2 regions of the Alteromonas sp. Cnat2-8 genome follow, and region 1 is predicted to be linked to the other one. Evidence: predicted binding sites of a transcription regulator. Region 1 holds the regulator's gene; the other holds the start of a gene.
What was found. The regulator sigma-54, encoded in region 1, starts transcription at its own class of promoters, with help from an activator protein. The targets are predictions, from matches to a motif close to GTTGGCACGNNNNTNGNNT.
Positions count from the first base shown of each region.

Region 2: the regulator sigma-54 is predicted to act here: its motif matches at 1,769-1,787, upstream of MHN00_RS01045 (flagellar basal body rod protein FlgF).

Region 1 covers NZ_JAKREX010000001.1:520,623-528,599, reverse strand. Annotated here, with positions in the region: gene MHN00_RS02240 (spondin domain-containing protein) at 1-702, opposite strand, end outside; gene MHN00_RS02235 (response regulator transcription factor) at 923-1,675, shown strand; gene mgtE (magnesium transporter) at 1,726-3,084, opposite strand; gene MHN00_RS02225 (HPr family phosphocarrier protein) at 3,259-3,531, opposite strand; gene rapZ (RNase adapter RapZ) at 3,531-4,376, opposite strand; gene ptsN (PTS IIA-like nitrogen regulatory protein PtsN) at 4,461-4,904, opposite strand; gene hpf (ribosome hibernation promoting factor) at 4,918-5,205, opposite strand; gene MHN00_RS02205 (RNA polymerase factor sigma-54) at 5,236-6,717, opposite strand; gene lptB (LPS export ABC transporter ATP-binding protein) at 6,791-7,516, opposite strand; gene lptA (lipopolysaccharide transport periplasmic protein LptA) at 7,519-7,977, opposite strand, start outside.
Region 2 covers NZ_JAKREX010000001.1:232,910-240,886, forward strand. Annotated here, with positions in the region: gene flgH (flagellar basal body L-ring protein FlgH) at 1-140, opposite strand, end outside; gene flgG (flagellar basal-body rod protein FlgG) at 152-940, opposite strand; gene MHN00_RS01045 (flagellar basal body rod protein FlgF) at 987-1,730, opposite strand; gene flgE (flagellar hook protein FlgE) at 1,955-3,340, opposite strand; gene flgD (flagellar hook assembly protein FlgD) at 3,355-4,041, opposite strand; gene flgC (flagellar basal body rod protein FlgC) at 4,073-4,495, opposite strand; gene flgB (flagellar basal body rod protein FlgB) at 4,498-4,932, opposite strand; gene MHN00_RS01070 (protein-glutamate O-methyltransferase CheR) at 5,134-5,964, opposite strand; gene MHN00_RS01075 (chemotaxis protein CheV) at 5,980-6,909, opposite strand; gene flgA (flagellar basal body P-ring formation chaperone FlgA) at 7,188-7,904, shown strand.

The DNA of each region.
Region 1 (7,977 bases):
GTGGATGTGTACTGGGCCATCTTCACCATCTTCTATTTCGCCATTAACGATTTGTGCACCCACACCCGTGCCACCTGTACCCAAATCAACAATACGAGTTGGAGCGCCGCCACCGGCAACACCCGGTACGCCATATCCACCCAGCGCGTTTCCGGTTCCAGCTTCAACAACATCTGTACGGGCACTATTTAGTTCATCGTTAAGCTCAGTACCGGCATCGTATGCATTAAGGTAATAAGTGTAGGTACCCGGCTCGGTTGGAATTTCAATACTGTCCATACCAACAAAAGCGTCGTTAGTAGGTATTAGCATGGAAAGTAGCGAAAGATATGGCTTGTCCATAGTATCGAAGGGATAGCTTAACGTAGCTTTCGGCGCGAGAAGTCCGCCAAAACGGTGCCACGTATTTGAACCATTGTCGGTATCAACAGGGCCGAGTAACGCTTCAAAGTTTGCGCCGCTTGAATCAGCATTTTGTTCGTCGTCAATAACACCAGCTTCAGCTAACCACGCTAGAGCTGATGACGCAGGTTGCCCAACTTCAAAGGCATCGACGGTGTCATCGTGAGCTATGACTAAACGCGGCGTAAAACTCTGCGCCTGAGTCAGGTTGGTAATTTCAATGTCTAAAGTGACAGCTTGGCTTACTGATACTGCTGCTAGCGACAAAAGCGTTGCGCTAGCAAGTTTAGTGAATTTCATTTTATTGTCCTTATTTATGGCTTAAATCGCATAAAAATTTAGGGCAGTAAAATGTCCAATTCATCACAGAACTTTCACAAAACGCACACAGATTCGTCTCAATAAATAACAGTGCTGTTATAAATTCTGAATTTATATTTTTTAAAAAAATTGTAATCACTGTGAAAGAAAACCACGAACACACTGGTCTTGTTTTTTATTGGCGAATTAGGAGCGAGATATGATCCTTATCATCTACAGTGGAAATAAGTTTCAACAGAACATATCGCAATGCTTAAGTAAGCATAGCTTTCTTTACGACGCAGTCTCTAATTTTCAATCCGCAGAGTCGTTGCTTAAGGCGCAGCATTATTCGCTCGTTATTGTTGAGTCGCATGGAAATATTATCTGTCTTAATCGTATAAAAGGCCTTGTTGATACGAACCCCGAAAGTTGGGTGATGGCAGTGGAAAGTGACGCGATGACAGGCGATGTGGCCGACGAAGAGGTAGATGAAGCAAACTACTATGAAGTAGGCGTAGATGATTATCTATCAGGGCCATTTGATGCACGTATGTTTATTGCCCGTATTCGCTCCCATATGCGCAGAAGTATGCCTAGCCAAGAACATTTAAGACCATCTCAAGGTAGTGAAGAGCGCATCGAAATAGGACCCCTTAAAATCGACCAGCGATTTCATAGCGTAACCTTAAATGGCCAAGTGCTAACGTTAACGGCTAGGGAGTTTGCGCTACTGGATTATTTTTGTCGTCATCCAAACCAAGTTTTTTCTCGCAATCAATTGCTCAGTGAGGTGTGGGGCTATAACCACGAAGGCTACGAGCACACGGTGAATACCCATATAAATCGTTTACGCACTAAGCTTGATAAAATCAACAGTATTGAAAATGGTGGACAGCTAGTAGAAACCGTCTGGGGTGTGGGTTACAAGTTGAACGTCAATGGATATATAGCGAAAGCGCTTATTGCATGAGTATTTTTTAGCTCACCATGCCCTATCAGGCATGAGAGTTCAAAATTAACTTAAATTAGAAACAGCGTCGCAGTACCTAAGAAAGCAAAAATACCCACTACATCGGTTATCGTAGTTAAGATAACACTGCCAGCTAGGGCAGGGTCTATCTTAAGACGCTTCATGATCATAGGTAAGGTTGCACCCGCTAAAGCAGCCGCAATCATGTTTACCATCATGGCAAAGGCAATAATTACGCCCAGCATGTAATCTTGTTTCCATAACGCTATGACAGAGGCAATAAGCACCGCCCAAATGGCACCGTTTAAAAAGCCGATGGATATTTCTTTACTGATAAGCCATCGTGAGTTACTCGCGTTAACATGGCCTAGTGCCATACCGCGAATAACTAGCGTTAGCGTCTGATTACCCGCTACACCGCCCATACTGGGGACAATGGTATTTAATATAGCTAACACAGCCAGTTGGCTGAGCGTTGCTTCAAATAGATCACTCACCATCGCAGCCATTAGCGCCGTCACTAAGTTTACCGCCAGCCACACCGAGCGTCGTTTGGTACTTTGCATAACGGGTGCAAAGGTATCTTCGTCATCATCAAGACCCGCCATACTCATCATCGAGTGCTCGGCGTCCTCACGAATAATATCAACCACGTCATCAATGGTAATTCGGCCCACTAAGCGATGGTTTTCATCTACAACAGGTGCTGAAAGCCAATTGTATCGCTCGAACAGGCTTGCCACTTCATCGTCTGGCATATTCACAGGAATCGCTTCAGATTCCTCGTCCATAACGTCAGACACTTTATCGTCGGTATCTGCGGTGAGTAAACGGGTAACCGGAACGATACCAACAAGGTTGTCAGTTCGGTTTACCACGTAAAACGTATCCGTATTCTCAGGTAGCTCGCCTTTTAAGCGGATATAGCGCAGAACCACGTCAATGGTCACATCTGGACGTAATGTGATGGTGTCGGTGTTCATGATGAAACCAGCGGTTTCCTCACCGTAAGACAGCGCTTGCTCTGCGCGCACGCGATCTTGTGCATCCATCGAATCTAGAATATCGGCCAATACTGGCTCGGGAAGGCTGCTTAGCGTCTCTGCTAAGTCATCGGTATCCATCTCTTCAAGTGCGTCAACCACATTAGCGGGAAGCATTTTTGTAATGATACCGTTTCGAACATCGTCAGACAGTTCTTCTAAAATGTCGCCGTGAAAGTCACCATCAATGAGCTCCCATAATTCGTCACGGGTTCTGCTTGGGCTAGATTCAAGAATGTGGGCGACGTCTGAAGGCGGTAATTCAAGCAGAAGCTTACGTACAGATACGAATTGACCGTTGGTCAACGCAGCGTTGAGTGCGCGTAACTGAGTTTGTACGTATTTAGAAACAAGCGCTTCTGCCATAAGGCGTTATTCCTACAAGCTAAAAGATGAACAATGCAGGCCATAGAGCCTAAGTGGGCGTAGAATATCGCAATTATGATGAGTCTGTCATGATAATTGCGTAGGTTTTGCGCAGGATTTTAAGATAACTGCGCTAAGTGTTGATTAATTGGTCAATGGATTGGGTAAGTAAGACTATTCGTCTTCGTTAAATCTGCCCTCAATAAGCTCTTCAATAGCTGCAAGTGCATCAACAGCATCACTGCCGTCCACAATCACATCTACCTGTTCACCTTGATGGCTTTCAAGCATCATTAATCCCAATACACTGCTTGCGTCTGCTTCTTTATCGCCTTTTTTTAAGATAATTTTAGCGTCGAATTGATTAGCCAGTTTAACCAGTTGGGTCGCCGCTCTCGCATGCAACCCTAACTTATTGACGATAGTTAGCGTTTTTTGAATAGTCATTACTGATTCAGCTCTCTATGGCGAATTTGAACATCAGGGTGTATTTCACTGAAGGTTTTCGACAGGGTCTGTGCGATATAAACCGAACGGTGTTGCCCGCCAGTACAGCCAATGGCTACGGTTACGTAACTTCTGTTATTGCGCTCTAAATGAGGCAGCCATGTCGTTATTAAATTCTGAATTTGCCAAATGAACTTGGTCACTACAGGCTGCGACCCCAAAAATACTTCTACTGGTGCGTCTAATCCGGTCAGATGTTTAAGGTCGGGCTCCCAGTGGGGGTTAGGTAAAAAGCGGGCATCAAAAACGTAATCCGCATCTTTAGGAATGCCGTGCTTAAAGCCAAACGACTCAAACACAAGCACAAGGCGTGAGCTTTTCTTACCCAAGATACGCTCTCGAATTAACTCTGCCAGTTGGTGAATGGTAAGCTTATCAGTGTCCAAATATAAATCTGCGCGTTCTGCAATAGGAGCAAGTAGGGCAGACTCCGCTTTAATGGCTTCTGAAAGCGATTTATTAAGCTTGGCGAGAGGGTGAAGACGACGTGTTTCGCTAAAACGCTTAACCAGTACATCATCGCTCGCGTCAATGTAAACAATGGTCATCGACCACGAAGAAGGCAGGTAGTCTAGAATTTCCACCAAATCGTCAGGATTTTTAGGTAAGTTTCTCACATCGATACTTACCGCAACCTGATCGTACTCGTCAACAACTGTATGGGTTAAGGTGGGAAGTAAGTTTACCGGGATATTATCAACACAGTAATAACCTAAATCTTCCAATGCGCGAAGTGCGACAGACTTACCAGACCCCGAACGACCACTGATTATTATCAGCTTCACCTACTTTCTCCCTAATACTCTGGTTTTATCACATACGCGTTGTTGAATTAGGCGCCCACTAAACGGTTAATAGGCGCTTAATGTTTAACTTAATGCAGATAGAATATCGTCGCTTGTCGTTGCGCGACGTATTGCTTTAATCGTTTCTTTGTCGCTTAGTTTACCAGCCACGGTGGCCAGCGTTTGAAGGTGTCCTTCGGTCTGCTCCTCGGGAACGAGTAGCGCAAAAAAGATGTCTACGGGTTTCTCGTCAAGGGCGTCAAAGTCGATTGCTGGCGTGCTGGTTACAACAATGGCAATCACTTTCTCAAGGCCCGGCAGGCGTCCGTGGGGCAGGGCGATACCATTGCCAATGCCTGTACTACCCATACGCTCTCGAGCCATCAAACTGTTGAGTACCGTTGCCTGATCAATGTTCTCGTTTTGCTTGGCAGCGATATCAGCGATGATCTCAAGAATTCGCTTTTTACTATTACACTGAACCGCACACTCGGTGCGGTCCAGACTTACGATGGCTTGTATATCCATGCTTAATTAACTACTAATGTTTTTTCAGTTTTTCCTTATGCTTGATTACCTGCCGGTCGAGTTTATCAACCATGCTGTCAATCGCCGCATACATGTCGGTATTTTCTGAGGATGCGAATACTTCAGCGCCACTTAAATGAACGGTCGCTTCGGCTTTTTGATTTAATTTTTCAACGTTCAGGATGACATGCACATTAGAAATGTGATCAAAGTGACGTTCAAGTTTGCTGAACTTCGTATCGACATAATTACGCAAAGAGTCGGTGATTTCGACATGATGACCAGTAAGGTTGATTTGCATATTTCGTCTTCCTTATATTATTAAGCCCGATTAAATAAGGCTTTTGCGTTGGTTCGACGGCGGGATCGACAACGATTCCCGGTACTTTGCTATTGTTCGCCGGGCAACTTTAATGCCTTGTTCGGCCAACAATGAAGCAATCTTGCTATCACTTAGCGGCTTGCTAGGCTTTTCAGCGGCCACTAATTTCTTGATCAATGCACGAATCGCTGTAGATGAACATTCACCACCAGACTCTGTTGCAACGTGGCTTGAGAAGAAATACTTCAATTCGAAGATTCCACGTGGCGTATGCATGTACTTTTGCGTTGTCACTCGCGAAATAGTGGATTCGTGCATATCTACCATTTCTGCGACATCATTTAGCACCATTGGTTTCATCATTTCCGGGCCGTGCTCAAAAAAGCCCATTTGCTGCTGCACAATGCAGTTTGCAACCTTCATTAAGGTTTCGTTACGAGATTCAAGGCTCTTTATGAACCACTTAGCCTCTTGCATGTGTGAGCGGATGAATTGTGAATCGCTACTATTCTTGGCACGGCGACTCATTGCAGCGTATTGTTGATTTACGCTTAACTTAGGCAGACTGTCGGGGTTCAGCTCAACCACCCAACGGCCATTTTTCTTGGTTACTGAGACATCAGGAATAACGTACTCAGGCTCTTTAGTAACTAAAGCACTACCTGGGCGAGGATTCAAGGTTTGCAGTAAACGCATTGCCTCGCGTAGCTGATCTTCTTTCAATCGGCTTTTACGCATAAGCGTACGATAGTCTTTGCTGCTCAGTAAGTCAGAGTACTCTTCAATCAGTTGTTTTGCTTCAGCAAGCCACGGTGTGTCTTCTGAAAACTGGCGCAATTGCACCATCAAACATTCTTGTGGAGAGCGTGAGCCAGAACCAATAGGGTCGAACATCTGAATGCGCTTTAGCACACATTCTATTTCGTCCATTTCAATCGGCTCTTCCATATCATCATCGTTAACCGCTTCTAAAATATCATCAAGGGTAACGGTTAAATAACCTGACTCGTCAATAGAGTCGATGATTGCTGTAGCGATTGCGCGATCGGTATCCGAGAAATGGGTAAGGCGCATTTGCCAAAGAAGGTGCTCTTGAATATCTTCAGTAGTCTCACCTTGGAAGATTTGCTCGTCGTCATTGGATGGACCCGGAGCAGGCGAAGATGAAGCAGAGTAGTATTCATCCCACGTACTGTCGATTGGCAGCTCATCGGGAAGATCGTTTTTCTCAAGTGCATCGCCGGCTTCTAATGTGTCACTAGATGCAGAAGCAGTGGCCTCAGAGCCGCTGTCATCGTTGTCGATATTGTTCTTTTCTAGTTGCGGCTCGTCGTTACCTTCTTCAACTTCTAATAGCGGATTAGAATCGAGCGCTTCTTGGATCTCTTGTTGAAGATCAAGTGTAGAAAGCTGCAGCAGTTTAATGGCCTGCTGAAGCTGAGGTGTCATGGTAAGTTGTTGGCTAAATTTTAGCTGTAAAGATGGTTTCATCTACGTCTTATTTAAATGCTCTAAATTGAATATACCAGAGCGAAACTGAAAAATGACAATTCGGTTACATTAACTATAGCCTGAATTGTTCGCCTAGGTATACATCCCTTACTTTTTGATTACTTAAAACCTGTTCCGCCGTTCCTTGCGCAATAAGCTCGCCATGACTCACAATGTACGCCTTTTCACAAACATCCAATGTCTCTCGTACGTTATGGTCTGTGATAAGGATTCCAATACCCCTATCGCGAAGATGTTGTATTATCTTCTTTATATCATTAACTGATATTGGATCAACACCAGCAAATGGTTCGTCTAACAAAATAAATTGCGGTTTTGCTGCCAGAGCGCGGGCAATCTCAACGCGACGGCGTTCGCCCCCTGACAAACTCATCCCCGTACTATTACGTATATGGTTAATATTAAATTCATCAAGTAGCGCATCAGCTTCTTCTTCTTGCTGTTGTGAATTTAAATCTTTACGGGTTTGCAAAATGGCCATGATATTTTCATGCACTGTGAGCTTTCTGAAAATAGAGGCTTCCTGCGGTAGGTAGCCTATTCCGCGGCGTGCACGCTCGTGCATGGGCTGATGAGTTAGCTCATTGTCGTCGATTTCAATCTTGCCTTTATCCAGATTCACTAAACCAACAATCATGTAGAATGTGGTGGTCTTACCAGCGCCATTTGGGCCAAGAAGACCAACAATTTGACCCGTTGAGACAGACAGACTTACATCTCGAACAACCTGTCTTGACTTGTAAGCCTTAGCAAGATTTTTAGCGCTCAAAGTTGCCATTGCTATTCATTGCCCTCGTTGTCTTTTTTGTCTTTCTTAGACGAAGTTTTGCGAATGGTCTCAGGTGTGAATACTGTGGTCACTCGACCCTCACCATCTTTACCTGCGCCCCCAGTCGCTAGCAATTGCTCGGTAATCATATCGAACGTGATGTTGTCACCCTGTACTTTACTGGTGTCTTGTTTCAACTCTGCGTTTCCGGCAAGAGAAATCGTTCGGTTCACCACTTCATAGCGTATTTCATTAGCTTTTGCTGAAACTGGCGTGCCGTCTTCCAATTGCTGGGAATAGCTTGCAGGCTTCCCTCTAGCAATAAATATTTCACGACCACCACCGTCAGTGGCAATTACTTCCACTTCGTCAGCTTCAATAACCAAAGAGCCTTGAGTTATGAGTACGTCGTCTTTGTACAACGCGGTTTTATTTTTACCGTCGATAAACTGGGTGTTCGAGCCTATTTT
Region 2 (7,977 bases), 290 kb from region 1:
CCATCCTCTACTACCGTTTCACGCGGGTAATCTGGCACTACCGGTGCAAACGACGGGTCGTTTGCCTGAACGGGAGGCTCGTTTGTACTGGCGCAACCGCCAAGTATCAGAAGTGCAGCAGATAAACCTAAAATACGCATGATGCTACCTACTAAAGTTGCTGAATAACCTGACCAAGCATTTGGTCGACCGATGAGATAACCTTTGAGTTCATCTCATACAAGCGCTGGCTTTCGATAAGGTTTACTAACTCTTCGGTCACGTTTACGTTAGAGGTTTCCAACGTGCCTTGTGAGATATAACCCAATCCTTGCAGACCAGGGACCCCCTGAATAGGCGCACCGCTTGACGCTGTCTCTACATAAAGATTTTGTCCGGTTGGTTGTAATCCGGTTGGGTTAACAAAGTCAGAAATATTAAGCTGACCGAGTACCTGCGGTTCAGCTTGGCCCCGTATGCTCACGCTAATTTCACCATCTTGAGAAATTGTGATTTGTTGCGCATCTTCGGGAATAGCCACTTCAGGCTGAAGCAAAAAACCCGCGCCAGATGTAACAATTTGGCCTTGGTCGTTCAGTGAAAACTGACCATTTCTTGAATATGCAATGGTGCCGTCTGGCTGCAATATTTCAAAGTAACCACGACCTTGAATTGACATATCAAGCGCGTTTTCAGTGGTTAACAGGTTACCTTGCGTATGTGCTTTTTGAGTAGCAACGACCTTCGAGCCTGAACCAAGCATAAGCCCAGAAGGAAGCTCTGTGTCAGCAGACGAACGACCGCCTGGCTGATTGATATTCTGATAAAGCAAATCTTCAAACACCGCGCGGTCTTTTTTAAAGCCCACAGTTGACGCATTGGCTAGGTTGTTAGATACCACTGCCACATCAGTCTGTGCGGCGTCTAGTCCGGTTTTACTTATCCATAGTGCTGGATGCATGTTAACCTCCGACGTTGCTCATGGGGCAACGATGATAAAAATTCGTTTACAGAATGCGTAATAACGCATTGCCACTTTGATCTAGTTTCTCTGCTTGCTTCATCATTTTGACTTGAAGCTCGTAGTGACGTTGCAGACTTATCATGTCTACCATTTCGTCAACCGCATTGACGTTGGAACCTTCAAGCATGCCCGACATTACTTTCACGTTGGCATTGGCTGGCGCTATTGAGCCATCTTCCATTCTAAATAAGCCGTCGTTCCCACGTTCCATGTCTGCATAGTTTGGGCTAACTAATTTAAGTCGCCCCACTTCTTCAATAACATTGGCAGGGGCACCTAACTGTCTCATTGACAACGTGCCATCGGCCGCAATATTGAGATTATCTAAAGGAACAGGAAGGAATATTGGCCCATTGTCACCAAGCACGACGCGATCGTGGATATCTGTCAAAATTCCGTCATCGCCTAACTTGAAATTTCCATCACGCGAGTAAGCTTCTTGACCATTTTGATCTTGTACAGCGAACCAACCATCACCTTGGATGGCTACGTCTAAGTCGCGGTCTGTTTTAATCATCGGACCCGACTCGTAATTATTCGACGGGCTTTCTGTCATGGAAAACACGCGAGTCGGCAAACCTTCGCCGTAGGCCGGCATTGACCTTGCCTGCTCTAACTGCGCTCTGAATCCCGTTGTCTGTGCATTAGCCAAGTTATTGGCCCTAATCCCTGTTCCGAGAAGGTCTTGGGAGGCGCCACTTGCTGAAATATAGAGAAGTTTGTCCATGACTGACTTTTGACTCTGATTAAACCTTAAACAAGATTTTGCAAAGGCAGTGCCAATCTGTGGATATTTAGTGCAATTGAAAAATAAGGGCGGTATTGAATTGATATATATAGAAAAATAAAAAGGTCGCATTGTTGCGACCTTTCTAAATCGGGTCAAATAGGTACGGTTTTCCGCGCCTAAAATTTGCCGCTTAGCAATCTGCTAATGTAGCTTACTGCAAACTATCGAATGTTAAGGATAGTCTGGTTTAGCGAGTTGTTCACTTCAAGCGCACGCGAGTTTGCCTGGAAGTTACGCTGAGCGATAATCATATCGATGAGCTCAGTGGTAAGGTTAACGTTAGCTTGTTCTAGCGCCGAAGAGTTAATTTCGCCGAAAGTACCAGTTGTTGCTTCACCCGCTAGTGCCTCACCAGAAAGAATACTTTCCTTCCACTGAGTACTGCTCTCTTGAGTTAGGCCTTGTTCATTAGAAAAGCGAACCAAAGCGACACGAACAATAGGTTCAGACGTACCATTAGAGAACGTTGCACGAACCAGGCCGTCAGGACCGATATCGATACCCGTCAATCGACCTACAGGCAAACCATCCTGTTCTAATGATGTAACCTCGAACGCAGAGGCGAACTGAGTCGGCTCATTAGGCGTAGCGCTATTAACATCGAGGTTGAAATCTATACTTATTTGCTGCGTAGGATCTGAGCCATTAGCAAGAATACCTGCGCCTAGCGCTTCTGTTTCCATTTTGAAATCAAGTGTAGGTAGGCCATCAGGCGTTTCCATACCAACGAAATCACCGCCTTGAGAGAAGATGAGTTTAGATGCTGTTACGGCGTTACCAGTGTTACCACCGACACTATTTACTGCTGTTGCTGGGTCTGTGTCATTACCCGCTGAATCTGTCATATCAACTAGCGTGTCATCGATTGCAGTAGCAACATACCACTCATTATCAACACCCGGTGTCGCATCCTTTATGAAGTAATAGGTCATTACGTGACTATCACCTAACGAATCGTAAACGGTTACCGATGTTGCTGCGTTGTAGGTAAGCGGATCTTCAGGGTCAAAATCTTGTGGATCTAGGGCTGCATCACCAGCAGGCAAGTTCATTCGAATGTCAACTTCTGTGGTTTGTGCGGGAGAACCCGAAGAATCTGGGATACGTACTGGCTCTGTAGTACTAAGTGCTACCGAGGCACTTGTACCATCAGAGTTAACGGGGAAACCCAATAAGTTATCGCCGTTACTGTTAACCACGAAATTGTCGCTATCTAACTTGAACTGACCCGCACGTGTGAACGAGAAGTCGCGAGACGTAATTTCAGGTACTGTCGCAAAGAAACCATTACCTGTGATCGCCAAATCAAGCGAGGTATTGGTAAACTGAAGGCTACCTTGAGAAAATTGCTGAGCAACTTCTTGAGTGAGTACACCGTCACCTACTTTAGTTTTGCCACCTGAAAGCAGTGATGCCGCATAAACATCGCCAAATTCAGCGCGAGATTCTTTAAAGCCAACTGTATTTACGTTTGCGATGTTGTTGGCGGTTACATCCAAATCTTTTTGTGCGGCTGATACGCCACTCAGTGCAATATTAAAAGACATTATTGATTCTCCTACTAACTGCCGATTTGAATGACGTCATCAAGATTGATACTGACATCACCATCCAAATTCAAAATTACGCCTTGACCACTACCAGCCAAGCTTACACTTCCAACATGGCGATTAACGGCGGTATTCAGCTGAACACCTTCTCCATTCAACTCGCCAGTGGCACTGATAACATATTCACCCGGTGCCATCTGGTTGCCATGCTTATCTTTGCCATCCCATTCAAACTCAATGTTGCCAGCGCTTTGTGTGCCTGCATCAATGGTTTTTATGACTTCACCAAACTGGTTCTCAATAGTGATCGTCATATTCTGAACTGTTTTTTCATTCACGATGACACCCGAAATGCCATCGCCTTCATTGGCCATATAACCCACGTTACCTTGAACCAGCACGTTTTGCCCGATAAGACTAGAGGCTTGTAACGCTTGATTCGATGTCATTGAAGCTGCAAACGACTCAAACTTTTCGTTAAGCTGGGAAATACCGTCGGCCATCGTAAATGATGTCATCTGCGCTACCATTTGATCGTTATCAACGGGTGCAGTGGGATCCTGATTGGCTAACTGCTCAGTTAACATTGAGAAGAAATCTTCCTGGGTTAACTGCTGCTCGGTGCCGTCAGCTATTTTGACGGTTTCCTCTTGCCAATACAGATCAGTATTTAAGCCAGTATTGTTTATGGTATTCACTGAGTAATCCTCACATTATTCAAGCGGCAAGTTACTGCCCTTGACCTAGCTGCAGTACGCGACGGAAAATACGCTTTGTGGTGTCCGCAACCTGCACGTTAGTTTCATACGCTTTGGACGCTGACATCATATTCGCCATCTCTTCCACAATGTTCACGTTGGGTTTATAGATGTAGCCGTTTTCATCTGCCATCGGGTTGTTAGGTGAATACTCCACTTGCAAAGGAGCATCACTTTCTACAATACCCTTTACTTGAACACCTGCACCTTTCGACTGGTCGCGCATTGCATCTTGCAACGCCGTAGCGAAAACTGGATGGCGAGCTCGGTATGTTTCGTCATAGCTGCTGCTAACCGAGTTAGCGTTGGCAATATTACTTGCCGTAGTATTAAGACGTACATTCTCCGCCTCCATACCCGTACTCGAAATTTGCATTACATTAAATAAACTCATGACTACTGACCTCCTGAGCTAAGCGCTTTTTTCATGCCTTTAATTTTTCCGTTCAAAAATTCTAGGCTGGCTTGGTAGCGCAATCCATTGTCTAAAAACCGATTTCTTTCCGCTTGAACTTCAACCGTATTACCGTCGCCAGTGTCTGGTTGCGTTGGGATGCGGTATTGCATGTCAAAGTTTGCCGCTACTGACGTAGAATTGCCGCTTAAGTGGCGATCATTTGTCCGCACCATTCCTGAAGAAGCGTGATTGGCTGTACCACCAGATGCTTCTCGCATAGCCGACTGCATTGCTTTATTAAAATCAATGTCCCGCGCTTTATAACCAGGCGTGTTTGCGTTCGCTAGATTTCCAGAAATCACTTCCATACGCTCTGTGCGTATAGTGAGTGCTGACTCATGAAAGCCAACCAGCTTATCTAGGTTAATAGCCATAACATGACCTCTGACATACTAAAAATTTGTTCGTGGTGACAATGTAAGCGGACAATTAAATATCGAATCTTGCCGTTTTACTGTCGTTTGTAGAAATAGTTAGCAAGGCAAATGCCATAATGAGGTTTTGACGGAGGGTGTAAGTCAAAAGTGTCGACCTGATCGTAAAAAAAGTATTATTTATCAGGCCGATAAGTTAGATCATTTTTTTTGATAGTAAAGGCCAGGGTGGCACTTAACCATACTATAGGTATCACTTGCAGCACTGATCGATTCAGAGGCGCCAAGGAAAAGCACACCCTGAGGCTGCAGCTGTCCGGCAATTTGTTGCAGGATGCGTTGTTTTACTTCGGCCGAGAAATAAATCAAAACATTACGGCAAAAAACGATATCAAAGCGGCCAAGTGCTGCATAGCTCGAAAGTAAATTTAGACTTCTAAAGCTTACCATCCGACGAACGTCGGGTTTTACCTGCATAAGCCCGCTATCATTTTGCTGGAAAAAGGCCTGTCTCCTTTGCGGGGACAATCCCCTTGCAAGGGACAGTTCGTCATAAATACCTAACTCACACTTTTGCAGCATTTCTGACGATAAATCTGTAGCAACAATTTCAACACCCGCTCTTAATGCACCTGGCCTTTGGCGCTGATATTCAAGTACAGACATCGCAATAGAATAAGGCTCTTGTCCAGACGAACAAGCGGCACTCCATATGCGAAGCTTCTGATTTTTTGCCGATAGTGTTGGTAGTAACTCTTTTACAAGTAAATCGAAGGGATAGTTGTCTCGAAACCACAACGTTTCGTTTGTGGTCATTGCGTCAATAACGTTCTGTAGTAAAGTTCTGTCGAACCCTTTCACAACCACGTCAATCAGTTCGTCAGCAGACTCATACTTATGCTTATAGAGTAATGAAGCTAAACGGCTGCGCACTAGGTATTGTTTATTATCACCTAATACTATGCCGCATTGCTTTTCCAAAAACTCTCTAAACTTGAGGTAACTTGCTGGCGAAACGTCTTTATTAGCCAATCCTATCTTGCTCCGTTATTCGCACTCAGTCATTAGCCACTTTTGTACCGCGGTAGCAAGTTCATCGGGGTGGAATTTCGCGATAAAGTCATCAGCCCCTACTTTTTGCACCATAGCTTGGTTGAAGACACCACTGAGCGACGTATGCAATACAACATGAAGCTTTTGAAGTTCAGGCGTATTCTTAATTTCGGCGGTTAGTGTATAGCCGTCCATTTCTGGCATCTCGATATCTGAGACCAGCACGCCTACACGGTTCGTTACATCGCCGTACTCTTCCGCAATTTCTTTAAGCCTGTTTAATGCTTCAAGACCGTTTTTAGCTAGCTCAATTTCTAAGCCTAGTGAAGTTAGGGCCTTTTTAACTTGGTTTCTCGCTACCGCAGAGTCATCTGCAATAAAGATAATTTTGTTTTCTTGGCCTTCGGTTGTCAGACCTTCTGCCACCTCTGAACTTACTTCGGCATTCAACGGAGAAATTTCATTTAAAATTTTCTCAACGTCTAGAATTTCAATAAGTTCATTTTCAACTTCAGTCACCGCCGTTAAATAGCTTGCTCTGCCGGTACCTTGAGGTGGCGGCATGATCGCATCCCAATTGGTGTTGATGATACGCTCTACGGCACCCACCAAAAAGCCCTGAACTGAACGGTTATATTCCGCAATGACAATAAAGGCATTAGAGAGATCTTCAATTTTACGGCCGCGTGTTGCCATACTTAAATCAATGACCGATATGGTTTGACCACGGATGTGCGCCACACCACGAACCAACGGGTTTAATTTCGGCATTGCTGTTAGCGGAGGACACTGAAGCACTTCCCGCACTTTAAAAACGTTAATTCCAAAGCGTTGGCGGCCGTTCAGTCTAAACAGCAGCAACTCTAAGCGATTCTGCCCAACAAGCTGCGTGCGCTGGTTTACTGAATCTAAAATCCCCGACATAGGTCACCTCTAAGTAATACTGGGCATGATCATTGCCTCTTATGATAAAGATAGACAATATCACTAAATTTTTGCAGGTCAAACGACAGAAAAATGACACTAAATAGCATTTTTCAGTCTTTAGTAAGGGTTTATACCTTAACTTAATCAATGATCCTGCGTTGACGCTCGTGCTTGTAAACCTTATGGATTTACTTTGGCTGTTATTTATTTGCACTAAGCAAATCGGCCGTATTAAGCATAGTCAATAACTTGTAAACTGAACACGAAAAGTCATGATGAAAAATATGAACGCCAAAACGCGCCTTACATTCACACGATTACTGTCATTGACCGTTTTCAGTGTGCTTTCTATGAACTGCTTGGCGACACAAACCAATCACAAACAGGTTGAAGAAGGCGCAAAACAATACCTAATAACTCAACTTGCTGATAATACGCAGGATACTAGCATTGATGTGTCTATTGTGAAGATAGACGATAGGATAAATATTCCTGACTGCCCAACTGGGTTCGAATACAATGCGTCGCAAGAAGCGCTGAGCCAATCGTATATATCAGTTAGAGTGAGCTGTAGAAATAATGAATGGTACCTTTTTACCAGCGGGCAAGTAACGCGTACCAAAGAAATTGTTGTCACCCAAGGCGCAATAAGTCCAGGAACCGTACTGACATCATCGAATCTCTCTCTGGCAAAAGTTGATGTAAGACGATTACGCCATACCGCATTTACTGAACTAGAAGCGCTTATTGGGGCTAGAATAAAACGCCGAGTGACTGACGGACAAGCTATACAGTCAAATATGCTATGCTTTGTGTGCAAAGGCGACAGAATTACCATAACTGCTGAGGTAGCAGGTATGGAAGTGAAAACAGCCGGAATCGCTCAGCAAGACGGTGTTGTTGGTGACAATATTAAGGTAATTAATGCCAGTAGCCAAAAGGCGGTGATAGCAAGAGTCGCAAGCCCTGAAGAAGTCGTGATACACTTATAAACGAGGCAGCGAATATCTACTTTTTTGTTCACAATTTAGCTAAAGAAATTAGCCAAAAGGCCGATATACTTTA